One region of the Micromonospora sp. NPDC048871 genome, then DNA from elsewhere that is predicted to be linked to it. Evidence: riboswitches for the same ligand, from Rfam matches in the RefSeq annotation. Region 1 holds a riboswitch; the other holds the start of a gene.

What was found. A riboswitch is a leader RNA that binds a small molecule or an ion and turns the genes downstream of it on or off. The one in region 1 is predicted to bind cyclic di-AMP.
Region 2: it holds a riboswitch for cyclic di-AMP, as region 1 does, so the genes downstream of both, ACGFIK_RS22170 (hypothetical protein) here and ACGFIK_RS10180 (NlpC/P60 family protein) in region 1, are expected to answer to the same signal.

Annotation. Positions count from the first base shown of each region.
Region 1 covers NZ_JBICUM010000003.1:259,606-266,995, reverse strand. Annotated here, with positions in the region: gene ACGFIK_RS10190 ((Fe-S)-binding protein) at 1-121, shown strand, start outside; gene ACGFIK_RS10185 (NlpC/P60 family protein) at 390-1,388, shown strand; cyclic di-AMP (ydaO/yuaA leader) riboswitch at 1,562-1,695, shown strand; gene ACGFIK_RS10180 (NlpC/P60 family protein) at 1,763-2,749, shown strand; gene dcd (dCTP deaminase) at 2,752-3,330, opposite strand; gene ACGFIK_RS10170 (pyridoxamine 5'-phosphate oxidase family protein) at 3,406-3,951, shown strand; gene ACGFIK_RS10165 (zinc metalloprotease) at 4,019-5,035, opposite strand; tRNA gene ACGFIK_RS10160 (tRNA-Gly) at 5,250-5,323, shown strand; gene ACGFIK_RS10155 (multicopper oxidase) at 5,495-7,390, opposite strand, start outside.
Region 2 covers NZ_JBICUM010000011.1:134,093-141,482, reverse strand. Annotated here, with positions in the region: gene ACGFIK_RS22180 (MarR family winged helix-turn-helix transcriptional regulator) at 1-242, opposite strand, end outside; gene ACGFIK_RS22175 (carbonic anhydrase) at 444-1,142, shown strand; gene ACGFIK_RS22170 (hypothetical protein) at 1,199-2,212, opposite strand; cyclic di-AMP (ydaO/yuaA leader) riboswitch at 2,216-2,347, opposite strand; gene ACGFIK_RS22165 (YibE/F family protein) at 2,514-3,893, opposite strand; gene ACGFIK_RS22160 (metal-sensitive transcriptional regulator) at 4,218-4,514, opposite strand; gene ACGFIK_RS22155 (cation transporter) at 4,636-4,845, shown strand; gene ACGFIK_RS22150 (hypothetical protein) at 4,878-5,828, shown strand; gene ACGFIK_RS22145 (heavy metal translocating P-type ATPase) at 5,840-7,390, shown strand, end outside.

The DNA of each region.
Region 1 (7,390 bases):
GGTGAACGGCAAGGGCGCCGGCGAGCAGGTCGAGGTGGTCGATGTGGCGAGCGTCCTACTGCGGTCGGTCCGGCCCGAGCAGGGTCGGGGCGTCGAGGAGAGCGAGCCGGTCGCCGGCTGACCAGCACGTGACCGTACGAGGTACGGCGGGCCGATGTGGCCCGCCGTACCTCATTTTTCTAATTGACGTGCGTGACTATAACGAAATGATCGACACCCTTTGTGTGCGGTTGGTTGCGCAAACGTGAATCGACCGTTGGTCGCCTTGATTCCACACCGCGCCTTCCCTAATGTTGGGCACCGACCGCCGCGGGTCGTCTGTCTCGCCCCTCAACCGCTCGCGGGACGCCCGGCGGTCGGCTGCAAAGGAGTCGCTGTCGGTGGCAACCATGCCCCTCCATCGTCCTGTGCCCGGATGGCCGCGTCGTCCAGGTGGCCTACGGAGAGCTGCGCACCGCCTGGTCGTGCTGGTGGCCGCCGCCGCGGTCGGTGCCGGCCTGATCGCCGCCCCCGCGTACGCGGAACCCTCCGTGGAGGAGATCGAGCGCCAGATCGACAAGCAGTGGCAGCAGCTTGAGCCCACCATCGAGCAGTACAACAAGGTGCGGTCGCAGCTGAAGGTCAACCGCAAGAAGGCCAGCGACCTGCAGAAGAAGATCCAGCCCCTGGCCCTGGAGGCCGAGCTGGCCATGAACCGGGTGGCCGACCTGGCCTCCCGGTACTACGTCAACGGGCCCTCCCAGGAACTCGGGGCGGTGCTGCTGAACGCCAAGCCGGACATGCTGGGCGAGCAGATGGCCCTGCTGGAGCGGCTGGCCGCGTACGAGCGGCAGCAGCTCGAGGGCGTGATGAAGGTCCGCAAGAAGTACGACGACCAGAAGGCCAAGCTCGACGCGCTGATCGCCGACCAGGAAACCAAGGAAAAGCAGCTGGCGGCGAAGAAGAAGCAGATCGACACCAAGATCAAGCAGCTTGAGCGGTCCCTGCCGGTGACCACGGTCAAGACCACCAACTGCCCGACCATCAACGGGGTGGTCAGCGAGGCGGCCCGGACCGCCATCCGGGTGGCCTGCGCCCAGGTCGGCAAGCCGTACGTCTGGGGTGCCACCGGCCCGAACTCGTTCGACTGCTCCGGCCTCACCCAGTACGCGTACAAGGCCGCCGGCATCTACCTGACGCACTTCACCGGCGCGCAGTGGAACGAGGGCAAGGCCATCTCCCGGGCCGAAGCCCGCCCCGGCGATCTGGTCTTCTTCCGCAGTGACCTCAGTCACGTCGGCCTCTATCTGGGCAACAATCAAATGGTGCACGCGCCCAGAGCGGGTAAACCGGTGAACGTTTCTCCGATCACCACCATGCCGATCGCCGGCTTCCGTCGACCCGGCTGAGGGATCGCACAGGAACATCGGCAGGGCCCCCGGTCAAGAGATCGGGGGCCCTGCTCTGTGTCGGATCTGGACACCCTGCGTCACGGCGTGGATCTGTTGTGTATCGACGGAGGTCGTCCCTAAGCTGGGCAATTGTCGGCCCGATGGCAGTTCAGCCCACCCGGGGCGGTGACGGTCCGACACCGCCGAGTCGCCTGTGCGAGCCGGGGACCCAGGTACCCGGGGTGAATCCGCGATCCGCGCGGTAGGGCGCCCCCTTCCCGCCCGAACCCGTCAGCTAACCCGGTAGGCGGTATGGGGAAGAAGGAGTTGGGAGCCCGGTGGCACACCATGCCCCGCGGCCACCGTCCCCCCGGGCGATGACGCCCGGCCCGGTGACGGCTGCGCCGCGATCTCACTGGTACCGCTGCACCACCGCACTAGCCGCCCTGTCCGCGACCGCCGTCATCCTCACCGGCGGCGCCACGGCGGCCCACGCCGACCCGTCCGTCGACGCCATCGAGCGCCGGATCGACGCGGACTGGAACCGGCTGGAACCACTCATCGAACGGCACAACGCCACCCGGCAGGATCTGGCCGGCAAGCGCCGGGAGGCGGACTCCCTGGCCGCCCGCATCGCCCCCCTCCAGCGCCAGGTCGACGAGGCGATGAGCCAGGTAGGCGCCCTGGCGGCACGGGCGTACATGGGTGACACTGTCGGTGCCGTCAACGCGCTGTTGGGCAGCAGATCCCCCGGCGAGGCCGTGGAGCAGATCGGCCTGCTCGACCGGTACGCCCACCACCAGCAGCAGGCCGTACGACAGGCTGCCGCGCTACGCGACGAACTCGCCGCCGCCAAGGCCCGGCTGGACGTGGCCATCGGCGAGTTGACCCGGACGGAGGTCGCACTCGCGGGGAAGCGACGCCAGATCGACGCCGAGATCGACCGGTTGCAGCGGCTGCGACTGCGGGCGTACGGCCGGGGTGGTGGCGGCCCGCTGCGGCCCGCGCCCTGTCCGGCCGACTATCCGGGCGGGGCGGCCGGGGTGGCGGTGAAGTTCGCCTGCGCCCAGATCGGCAAGCCGTACTCCTGGGGTGCTGAGGGACCCTACGCGTACGACTGCTCCGGTCTGATGCTCGCCGCGTGGGCGCGGGCCGGGGTGGCCCTGCCGCACAACGCGGCCCGGCAGCGTCAGGTGACCCGGTCGGTAGCCCGTAGCGCCCTACGCCCGGGTGACCTGGTCTTCTACTACCGGGATCTGCACCATGTCGGCATGTACGTCGGCGACGGCTGGGTGGTGCACGCCTCCCGCGCCGGTCAGCCGGTGAAGATGAAACGGATGGAGAGCAGCCCCGTCCACAGCTTCGGTCGGCCCGGCTGAGGTCAGCGGGTCGGCCAGGTGCGCCAGTTCTGCCAGGCCCGGCTCGGGGTCGGGCCGCGCTGGCCCTGGTAGCGGGAACCGTAGACGGCCGACCCGTACGGGTGCTCGGCCGGCGAGGAGAGCCGGAAGATGCAGAGCTGACCGATCTTCATGCCGGGCCAGAGGGTGATCGGCAGGTTCGCCACGTTGGACAGCTCCAGCGTGACGTGCCCGGAGAAGCCGGGGTCGATGAAGCCCGCGGTGGAGTGGGTGAGCAGACCCAGCCGACCCAGGCTTGACTTGCCCTCCAGTCGACCGGCGAGCTGGTCACCCAGGGAGATGACCTCCAGGGTGGAGGCGAGCACGAACTCGCCCGGGTGCAGCACGAAGGGCTCGCCGTCGGGCACCTCCACCGGGGAGGTCAGGTCGTCCTGCCGGGTCGCCGGGTCGATGTGGGTGTAGAGGTGGTTGTTGAAGACCCGGAACAACTTGTCCAGGCGTACGTCGATGCTGGAGGGCTGCACCAAGGTGGGCTCGAAAGGCTCCAGCGCGAGGGTGCCCGCCTTGATCTCGGAGACCAGGTCGCGGTCGGAGAGCAGCATCGCCACACCATACCGATATGGCTGACCTGCGTGTCGCGCTACCTGACTAGAACGTATGTTCGATAAGATGTCGGCATGGCTTCCTGGTCCGATTTCGCCGCCGACGAGCCCCGACTCGCCGACGCGATCCGCCTCCTCATGCAGCAGTACGGCCCGGGCTTCGGCTACCTGGCCACGGTCCGCCCCGACGGCGGGCCCCGGGTGCACCCGGTCTCCCCGGTGATCACCGATGACGGTCTCTACTGCTTCGTGATCGACTCTCCGAAGCGGCGTGACCTGGAACGCGACGGGCGCTACGCCCTGCACTCCTTCCCGCCCGAGGAGAGCGACGACGAGGCATACCTCGCCGGTCGGGCCTGGCCGGTGACGGACGACGCCACCGTGGCCCGCCTGGCGCTCGCCGCCCGCGCCGCGCCCCAGGTCGACTGGCGGCTGTTCGAGTTCACGATCGAGGTGGCGATGCTCAGCCGCCGTGGGCACGCCAACCCCGAGGTGCCCGGCGAGCACGGCGGGGTGCCGGCCGTCCAGGTCTGGCTCGACCCGGCGACCACCGCCCCCCAGGCCCAGCGGCCCGCCTCCCTGGCGGCCCACTCCGCCCGCCGCGCCCGCTGCGCGGCCTGACACCAGCCGGTGCCGGCCCCGTCGAACGGGACCGGCACCGGAGGCGGTACGTGCCGAAGGGCTCGCGTCAGGCGGCTCGGTAGGTGTTCCAGGCGCTGATCATGCGGCTGGCCTGGCCCGCCGTGAACTGGTACATGCAGGAGTCGTACGAGTAGTCCATGAAGTTGGTGATCGGGTCGAGGCCCGGGGCGGAGCAGGTGTCCCGACCGGTCGGGCAGCCGCTGGCCGGGGAAGCCTCCGCCGGGGTGTCCGAGACCTGGTCACCCGAGCCGGAGCAGCCGCCCTGGAAGGTGTGGTACAGGTTCAGCCAGTGACCGACCTCGTGGGTGCCGGTGTCGCCCTGGTTGTAGTTGGTGGCCGTGCCGCCGGGCAGCGACTCGCTCAGCACCACCACCCCGTCCATGCTGTTGAGCGTGCGCTGCGGGAAGGTCGCCCAACCGAGCAGGTTGTTGCTCAGCGCCCCCAGGTAGATGTTCAGGGTGTTCTTGCCGCCGACCCGCAACTGGGTCTTCATCTGCCGCTCGGCGGTGGTGCCCTGCCGGATCGGGTACCAGGAGGTGTTGGTGACCCGGTTGATGCTCTGCAACTGGAAGGCGAAGGCGGTCGCCGCCCCACCGGACGCCCCGCTGAAGGCCTGGTTGAGCACGTTGATCTGAGACTGGATCATCGAGTCGGGGATGTTTCCGCCGGCCCGGGTGGTGTCCCTGCGGATCACGTGCACCACGACCGGGATGGTGACCGACGCGGCGGCGGCCTGGGTGCCGAGGGAACGCTGGCCGACCCGCTTGGCCCGCTCCTGGAGCAGGTCGGCGAACTCGGCCTCCCGCTGGAGGACCTGGCTCTTGGTCAACTCGTTCGGGTCGTGCGCGAGGACGCCGCCATCACGGACCCGGGCCGCACTGCCGGTCGGGTCGGCGCACTCCTCGTCGGCGTGCGCGTGCGCGTGCCCGGCGGCCATCGCCGGGCTGGCGGAGATGGTGGCGGCCGGCAGCGCGCCGACCGTTACCAGGCCGAGCGTCACGGCCAGCGACGTCGATGCGATACCGGCGAGGCGCCGGTGCAGCAGGACGGGACGGAGTCCCATAAGCCCACCTCTTTCTGTCGACGCGACCGGGGGGTTGTGTCGCGCCGTGCGGAAAACGTGAGGCAGACGTTACAACCCATCGATAGATTTGAGAATGGGCATATGTTGCCGGCCTGAAACTTCTTGCCGGTCCGTGGGTCGGCCCGGCGGTCGGAGGACGATCGGGGTGCCTGGGTGCACCAGGCCGGTCGACTCAGGTACAGTGGTCCCGCTTGCGGGTGTAGTTCAATGGCAGAACATCAGCTTCCCAAGCTGACAGTGCGGGTTCGATTCCCGTCACCCGCTCCACGTACAGAAGCCCAGGTCAGGACATGTTCCCGACCTGGGCTTCATTCGTTCCGGTCACCTCCTGGGCTTGCCGTGCCCGCTACGTGCCCGATCCCGCCCCTTCTTGCACTGCTCGCTGAGCCCGTCCGCGAGGAGATCAGCGAGCAGTGCAAGGCCCGGAATGCACCGGGACTAGATCGGGGTGGCTGTGTCCGGTTTCCGTGAGGTGGCCGCCAGCGCGGCAGCGCCGATGGCGGCGGCGGACAGCCCCACCGCTCCGGCGATGGCGCCCGCCACGTTGGGGCCACTGGCGCGACCACCGTCACCAGTAGCCGGCCCACCCTTCGGCCACCCGATGAGGTACGGCCGCATCATCTCGTTGTCCTCGTGCTCCAGGATGTGGCAGTGCCACACGTAGCGGCCGGGCAGATCGAAGAAAGCCTTGATCCGGGTGATCTCACCCGGCAGGGCGATCACGGTGTCGAGGAAGCCGCTCTCCTGCGCGCTCGGCGGCTGGTTGCCGTCGGCTCCGCGGCCGACCACCTGGAACTGGATCTCGTGGACGTGGATAGGGTGCGCGTCCATCGTCCGGTTGTCGAGCTCCCAGATCTCGGTGGAATTGAGTGTCGGGTTCTCGGTGATCGGATCGTCCCACCGCAGCGGTACGGCCGTGCCGCCGGCCGTGACGGTGCCGAGCAGGGCCGCGATCGGACCGCAACCGGTTGAGGAAACCTGCTCGTTGAGCGAGAGCCGGCGGGTGTTGGTCGCCGTGCCCAGGGGTGTGAACTTGGGCAGGCGGAGCTGATCCGGCGGGACGCTCTTGTCCGCACCGATCCGGGGCCCGACGACGAACTTCATCACCTGTCCGGTCGTGTTGACGTCCGCGAACCCGTCGTCGGCAGGCACGCCGGTGAACGGCCCGTCCGGCCCCTCGTTGATGAGGAACAGCTCAGTGCCAGCCGGCACGTCGGTGAAGTCCACGATCACATCCGCCCGCTGGGCATTGCCGAGCAGGATCTGGTCGAGCCGCACCGGCTTGGGCAGGAAGCCGCCGTCGGTGCCGATCAGCCACATCGGCAGGGCCACGGCGGCAGGTCGCGGGGCTGTCGGGTTCGCCGCGATCTTCAGGACGAGGAAGCGCGAGTTGCAGCCGTTGAGCAGGCGCAGCCGGTACCGTCGCTTCTCGACCTTGAGCTTTGGCCACGTCCGCCCGTTGACCACCATCGTGTTCGCGAAGAACTCGGGGTTCCAGATCGGCGGCACGTCGCCATTCGGGATGTAGTCGGCCGGATTGGTGCAGTCGCCAGAGAACGCCCGCGTGCCCGGGTAGAAGAGCGACCCGTCCGGGTTGAACGACCGGTCCTGGATGGCCAGCGGGATTTCGTAGTAGCGGGTGCCAGGCTTGTCACCGATCGCGGGGGCGGGACCGGGCAGGACACCGGGGGGCAGGTCCGACTTGCCGCCCCGGAGAAGGTAGAAGCCGGCCGGGCCGGCGTACACGTTCTGCCGGGTCATGCCCAGGGTGTGATCGTGGAACCACGCGGTGGTCGCTCGCTGGTCGTTGTCGTAGTGGAAGGTGGCGGTCCCCGGCTTCCACTTGATCCCGTGTCGCCGCTCGAACTTCCGCCGGAACTCGTCATAGAAGCTGCCCACCGTTGCGAAGCCGGCGGGGATATTCTTCGCTCTCGGCAGATACCACGCCTCCGGGTACCCATCGCTCTCTTCCCGGCTGTGCCCGCCGTGCAGGTGGACGACCATCGGCACGGGACCGATGTACGGGCCGGGCGTCTCGGTGAACGTGGGCATGGAGTCCCGTCCGGCGATCCCGCCCGGGGGGTTGGCCCAGTGCAGGGTTGGGTCGACCGGCAGCAGGTGCGGCAGGAACTTCCCCCGCTTGTCGACCAGCTGGTTGATCCAGGTCACCCGCACCGGGTGATCCACCCGAGCGTTGATCGTGAACGACGGGAAGCTGAAAGTCCCCTTGTGCACGGCCGAGCCGTAGCCCCAGACCGTCGTGCTTGGCAGACCCGGTGGCAGGACCTGTTGCGAGAACTGCCGCACCCCGATCAGATATTCCTCGATCTTGTG
Region 2 (7,390 bases), on a different contig from region 1:
CCGGCCGGGTTGAGGGTGTACTCGTTGCGTCGCCCGACCCGGGTGCGGTGCAGGTAACCCCCGGCCTCCAGGTCGGCGACGATGGCCTGGGCGGCCCGCTCGGTCACCCCCACCTCGTCGGCGACGTCCCGTAACCGGGCAGTGGGGTTGCGGGCGATGGCGAGCAGCACATGAGCATGATTGGTGAGAAAAGTCCAGTTACGGGCGTTCTCCCGCTCGCCGGTGGTTGCCATGCCGCCCATCGTATGGGCCTTTCGGCTTCTCCGGGCCACGCCGTCCGGCCCGAGCACCCTGACCTGCGCGAAGGCAAGTGTTCGGCGATACCTGAAATGCATATCACGCATTGCTTGACGCGGCTTGCAGTGCGTGTGACGGTTGGAGCAGCCCGCGACCAGCGTCGGCCGGGGTGACCAGGCATCCCATGAGCAGCGAGGAGACGCCGGATGAGTCGACCCGGAGCGATCGGAACACACCCAGGGCTGGAGCGTGAACTGCTCACTGCGGATCTTCCGGGTGCCCCGCAGCGGGCGCTGGCCGAGCTGATCGCCGGCAACCGGCGGTTCGTCACCGACACCCCGTGGCATCCGAATCAGAACGCCGGGCGGCGGGCCGCCGTGGCGGCCGAGCAGCATCCCTTCGCGGTGATCGTGGGCTGCTCGGACTCCCGACTGGCCGCCGAGATCATCTTTGATCGTGGGCTGGGGGACCTCTTCGTGGTCCGTACCGCCGGGCACACCATCGGCCCCGAGGTGCTGGGCAGTGTCGAGTACGCGGTGGCCGTCCTGCGTACGCCGTTGGTGGTGGTGCTCGGGCACGACTCGTGCGGTGCCGTGCAGGCGGCCCGGGCGGCCCTGGCCACCGGCAGCACCCCCGCCGGGCACCTGGGCGCGGTGGTGGACGCCGTGGTGCCCAGCCTGCGCCGGGCGGAGGCCGCCGGGGTGGAGGACCTGAACCAGATCGTCGACATCCACATCGCGCAGACCGTGACGGCGATGCTGGAGGCCTCCACCACCCTGGCCGCCGAGGTGTCCGCCGGGCGCTGCGCGGTGGTCGGCATGTCGTACCGGCTGGCCGCCGGGGAGGCCCGGGCGGTGGCCGCGGAGCCCGCCGACCTGGTTGCCACCGCCGCCCTCGCCGCCTGACGACGAGGGCCGTCCTGCCAGCCGGCGGGACGGCCCTCGAAGCGGTGCCGGAGACGCTAGAGCATCGAGACGTGTACGTGGTCGGTGTGGTTCGACGGGCCGCTGTAGGAACTCCATCCGGTCGCCGGGAACCAGATCTGCCGGTTCCAGATCACGTAGTAGACACCCAGCCGGTCGGCGTTACGGACCAGGAAGGCGGCCAGGTTGTTGCCGTAGATCCGGGTGTCGTTGTTGTACCAGGGGCGGAAACCGCTGTTCTGCAACGACCAGTCACAGGCCCGGCCCTTGGGGTGCTCCCACTTGTCACCCGGGCGGTAGCAGCCGACGAACCGGTTGAACCCAGCCCGCTTGACCTCCTTGTACATGTGCAGGGTGCGCGCGGTGATGCAGCCCGAGGTGGTCGGGTCGTCCTGGTTGCACGACTCGGGCTTCCAGCCGCCGTCGGAGGACCGGTTGGGGCCGGGGCGGGCCACCGGGGAGGTAGCGGCCACCAGGCCACCGGTGAGGCCGACCCCACCGACCAGCCGGAGGGACTTCTCCGCGTCGCTCTTCTTGCGGGCCATGTCGTTGGTCAGCTTCTGCTGCTCGCGTACCTCGGCGTCGAGCGCCAGCTTGGCCGTCTCGGCGCGGCGCTTGACCGCGTTGACCTCGGCCAGCTTCTTGCTGTTGACCAGGTTCAGCTCGTCCAGGGCGGAGGCCCGGTGGATGAAGGAGTCCGGCGCGTTGGTCTGCAACAGCATGGCGATCGCGCCGACCCGCCCGGTCCGGTACGACTGGGTGGCGATCTCGGCGACCTGTGGGGCAAGGGCGTCCAGGTCGGCCTCGGCGCGGCGGAGTTCGACGGCCAGCTTGAGCTGCTTCTTCTTGGACTTCTCCAGCTTCGACTTGGCCTTGGTGTAGTCCCGGTTGGTCGCCTCGATCAACTCGTTGAGCATCGGCGGATCGTCGTCGTGACCGGCTGGTTTGGGGGCGTTCGGCGCAGCCGTCGCCGGCAGGGGGCCGGCGAAGACGGCGAACGCGGCGAACACGGCCACCACGGGCGTCAACCAGCGGCGTAGGGGTGCCGTCACTGTCTTCCCTTCCATCGACCGCCGACCGGGTTAGCTGACGGGTTCGGGACGGAAGTGGCCCCTACCGCTTTCGCGGATTCACCCCAGGTACCTGGGTCCCCGGCTCGCCTGGCGGCGATTGGGCGGTGGCACCGCAGGCGCCGGTGCGCGCCTTCGGCGGTGACCGGCAGTGAGGTTACCCGAGAGTCCGTCTGGGCTTCTACGTACCGAACCCGGCGAGATACGTCATTTCGTAATCGCAATGGGTGACGAGCGCCACGCATAGCGACCGATGTGGTCGGCGTGCTCACGTTGAGCAGTGTCACCATGGGGTGTCGGTGCTCCTGTCCGGTTCGGGCCACTCCGAACGGGTGGCGGGGGGTGTGTGACGGGTACGCGGATCGCTGAGAGCCTGCAGGGCCTCGGCCCGGTCCGTAGCCGGCCGGGGGACCCGGGGGCGGCCTTCGCCGACGGCGGCCACCTCGTCGGGGGCGGGGGCCGCGAGGTCCGTCCCGGCGCGCTGCCGACCGGCGGTGGTCACCACCGTGGCCAGGGCGGTGGTCAGGGGTACGGCGGCGATCAGCCCCAGGGTGGCCACCACACTGCGGACGATCTCCTGGGCCAGGAACTCGCTGGTGAGGATCTGCCCCAGGGCGCGGGAGTCGGCCGTCAGCAGGAGCAGCAGGGGCAGCGAGGCACCGGCGTACGCCAGGACGATGGTGTTCACCACCGAGGCGATGTGGGCCCGGCCCACCCGGGTGGCCGAGCGGTACAGCTGGCGGCGGGACAGGTTGGGGTTGGCGTGGGCCAACTCGGTGACCGCCGCGGCCTGGGTGACGGTGACGTCGTCGAGGACCCCCAGCGAACCGATGATGATGCCGGCCAGCAGCAGGCCGTGCAGGTCGACATCGCCCCGGAACATCGACAGGGTGGTGGCGTCCTCGCTGCCGAACCCCGTCAGGTGGGTGGCGTTCGTGGCGGCCAGACCGAGCAGCCCGGTGAGCACCAGGGCGCCGAGGGTGCCGAGTACGGCCACCGAGGTCTGCGCGGACACCCCGTGGGTCAGGTACAGCACCACGAACATGATCAACGCGGCGCCGACGATGGCCACCACCAGGGGCGGCTGGCCGGCGCTGATGCCCGGCAGTACGAAGGTGAGCAGGATGGCGAAGCTGGCCCCCAGCCCGGCCAGGGCCGCCAGCCCGCGCAGCCGCCCGAAGGCCACGATGGCGGCGGCGAAGAGCACCCCCAGCCAGATCAGGGGCATCCCCCGCTGGTGCTCGGCGATGTTGTAGTTGCTGATCGAGGGGTCCTCCGGGTCGATCAGCGAGACCAGGATGACCTCGTCGCCGACGTCCACCGAGGGGGCGCCCGGCCCGGCCGGGATGGGGGTGTCGACCTGCTGACCGGCGTCCGGGCCGTCCTGGACCTGCACCGTGACGGTGCCGCAGGGACCCCCGCCGGTGGTCGGGGTGCCCTCCGGCACGGTGGGGTTGGGCGGGCAGGGTTCGGTGACCACCCGGGTGACCGTGCCCTGGTAGCGGGGCAGGTCGTCGGCGGCCTCCGGGCGGGGGGCGTCGCGGGGCCAGAGCACCAGGGCGGCGATCAACGTGACGAGGAAGAGGGGGACGACCGTCACGATGAGGATCCGCCGCACCCCGGGCGGGGTGGGCGGAGCGGTCCGGCTGTGATCGGCGCCCATTCGCTAGTCTCCCAACGATCTCTTCAGCGGAGTACGTGTCGGCGGGCGAGTCGGTTCAGCCCGGTCGTACGACTGTCGCGGTGGGCGGCCGAGGTGGCCGGAATGTGGCGGACCCGCTGCGTACGGTGATTGCCGGGGTGGGCTCTGACCGGCCGCCGGACAGTGGCGGCGGATGCGGGTGCGCCGCCGGTGGCGGACGCAGGCCGGTGGGCCCGGATGTCGGCAGACCATCGTCTGGGAATCGTAGCCAGCCCGGGATCGGATCGCAGGCCGCGCCCGTTCCTCGGCGGTTCGCGGCCGGCGACCTGGGTGTCGTGGTGGCGTTCAGCCCCGCTTCATCAGGCGGCCCACGGCGGCCATCATCTCGGTGGCCATCTCGTCGGCGCGGCCCTCGACTGCGCCGGTGTGCATGCAGTGCCGGGCGTGCCCGTCGAGCAGGCCCAGGGCGACCTTGTCCAGTGCCGCCTGGATGGCGGAGATCTGGGTCAGCACGTCGATGCAGTAGCGATCCTCGTCGACCATCTTCTCGACGCCGCGTACCTGACCCTCGACCCGGCGAAGCCGGGCTAGCAGTTGGTCCTTGCTGGCGGTGTAGCCACGGATCGGCGCGGGTGTGGTCATGACAACGAGGATAACCTACCCCCGGGGGGTATGTTAGGGTCGGCGTTGGAGATACCCCCCGTGGGTATTCTTCAAGACGCCGGCCGCCTCTCGGCCGGGTCAGGCGGAGGAGGAGAGTTCCATGGTCACCACGACGTACCAGGTGCAGGGCATGACCTGCGGACACTGCGTCGGCGCGGTCAGCGCCGAGGTCACCGCGCTGCCCGGGGTCACCGAGGTAGCGGTCGACCTGGCCACCGGCCAGGTCAAGGTCACCAGCGAACAGCCGCTGGACGACGAGGCGGTCCGCGCGGCCGTCGACGAGGCCGGATACGAACTGGTCGGCGCCTGAGGCGACCGACGGCGGAAACCCGAGGTGCGACCATGAACACAGCGACGAAGCTGACCGGCTTCGCGCTAGGTCTGGTGGCGGTGTTCGGCGCGGCCTACGGGGTAGGTCAGCTGACCGACCCGCCCGCCCCGATCGTCGCCGAGGGCCACCAGGCGGGCGACGGCTCGCACGACACGACCGCACCCGGCCACGACACCCCGGATCCCGGTGGGCACCTGCCGGGCGGGCTGCTCGTCTCCGACCGGGGCTACACCCTGGTGCCGGTCGCCGCCCCCGAGGGCGAGTTCGCCTTCCGGGTCACCGGCCCTGACGGGAAGCCGGTGACCCGGTACGAGGTGAACCACGACAAGCCGATGCACCTGATCGTCGCCCGGCGGGATCTCGGCGGCTTCCAGCACGTGCACCCGGAGATGGCCGCCGACGGCACCTGGCGGGTCGCCTCGCCGTTGAGTTCCCCCGGGGTGTGGCGGGCCTTCGCCGACTTCACCCCGACCGGCGGCGAGGCCCTGACCCTCGGGGTGGACCTGACCGTGCCGGGGGAGTTGACCGAGCAGCCCCTGCCCGCCCCGGCCGGCAGCACCCGGGTCCACGACTACACCGTCGACTTCCACGGCACCCCCCAGCCGGGCGGCAACACCACCCTGACCTTCACCGTCAGCCGGGACGGGGTGCCGGTCCGGAATCTCGAACCGCATCTGGGAGCCTTCGGCCACCTGGTCGCACTGCGCCAGGGGGACCTGGCCTACCTGCACGTGCACCCCGAGGGTCAGCCGGGAGACGGACGGACGGCACCCGGGCCCCAGGTGCGCTTCGGCGCCGAGTTCCCCTCGGCCGGGGCGTACCGGCTCTACCTCGACTTCCGCCACGACGGGGTGGTACGCACCGCCGAGTTCACCGTGCACGTCGGTGACCCGGGCGCCATCCCCAGCCCGGGGGGCCTCATCGCCGACGAGCACGGCACCCCCGGACACGAGCACAACTGACGGGACCAGCGATGACCACCAGCAGCCCGCTGCCCACCGCGACCAACCAGATCGAGCTGTCGATCGGTGGGATGACCTGCGCCGCGTGCGCCGCCCGCATCGAGAAGAAGCTGAACCGGCTGGAGGGGGTGCAGGCCAGCGTCAACTACGCCACCGAGAAGGCCAGCGTCTCCTACCCGGAGTCGCTGACCCCGCAGGACCTGATCGCCACGGTGGAGAAGACCGGCTACCAGGCCAGGCTGCCCGAGCCGCCCGCCGCGGAAGCCACCGGCGAGGAGCCGGTGGACGAGCTGCGGAGTCTGCGTACCCGACTGTGGGTCTCGGTGGCGCTGGCCGTGCCGGTGATCGTGCTGGCCATGGTGCCGGCCTGGCAGTTCACCTACTGGCAGTGGCTGTCCCTGGTGCTGGCCGCCCCGGTCGTGGTCTACGGCGGGCTGCCGTTCCACCGGGCCGCCCTGGTCAACCTGCGACACGGCGCCGCGACCATGGACACCCTGGTCTCGGTGGGCACCCTGGCCGCCTTCGGCTGGTCGGTGTGGGCCTTGTTCCTCGGCACCGCCGGCACCCCCGGAATGACCCACCCCTTCAGCTTCGACATCAGCCGTACCGACGGTGCCGGCAACATCTACCTGGAGGCGGCGGCCGGGGTGACCGCCTTCATCCTCGCCGGGCGGTACTTCGAGGCCCGGTCCAAGCGCACCGCCGGGGCGGCCCTGCGGGCCCTGCTGGAACTCGGCGCCAAGGACGTCTCCGTGCTGCGCGGCGGGGTGGAGCAGCGGATCCCGGTCGAACAGCTCGCGGTGGGGGACCGGTTCGTGGTGCGGCCCGGCGAGAAGATCGCCACCGACGGCAAGGTGGCGGAGGGCTCCTCGGCGGTCGACACCAGCCTGGTCACCGGGGAGTCCGTGCCGGTCGAGGTCGGGGTGGGCGACCCCGTGGTCGGGGGCTGCGTCAATGCAGGCGGACGACTGGTGGTCACCGCCACCCGGGTCGGCGGCGACACCCAACTGGCCCAGATGGCCCGGCTGGTCGAGCGGGCGCAGTCCGGCAAGGCCGCCGCCCAACGGCTGGCGGACCGCATCTCCGGGATCTTCGTACCGGTCGTCCTGCTGCTGGCGGCCGGGACCCTGGGCTGGTGGCTGGGCTCCGGGGCCGGACCGACCGCGGCCTTCACCGCCGCGGTGGCGGTACTGATCATCGCCTGCCCCTGCGCCCTGGGCCTGGCCACCCCGACCGCCCTGCTGGTCGGCACGGGACGCGGAGCCCAACTGGGTGTGCTGATCAAGGGGCCGGAGATGCTGGAGTCCACCAAGCGGGTGGACACGGTAGTGCTGGACAAGACCGGCACGGTCACCACCGGACGGATGACCCTGCTGGAGGTGACCCCGGGCGCGGGCGAGCAGCGGGACGAGGTGCTCCGGCTGGCCGCCGCCCTGGAGGCCGGCTCGGAGCATCCGGTGGCCCGGGCCGTGGTCGCCGGGGCCGCCGAGGTCGGCGAGTTGCCGCCGGTCACCGGCTTCGCGAACGTCGCCGGGCTGGGGGTCACCGGCGCGGTGGAGGGC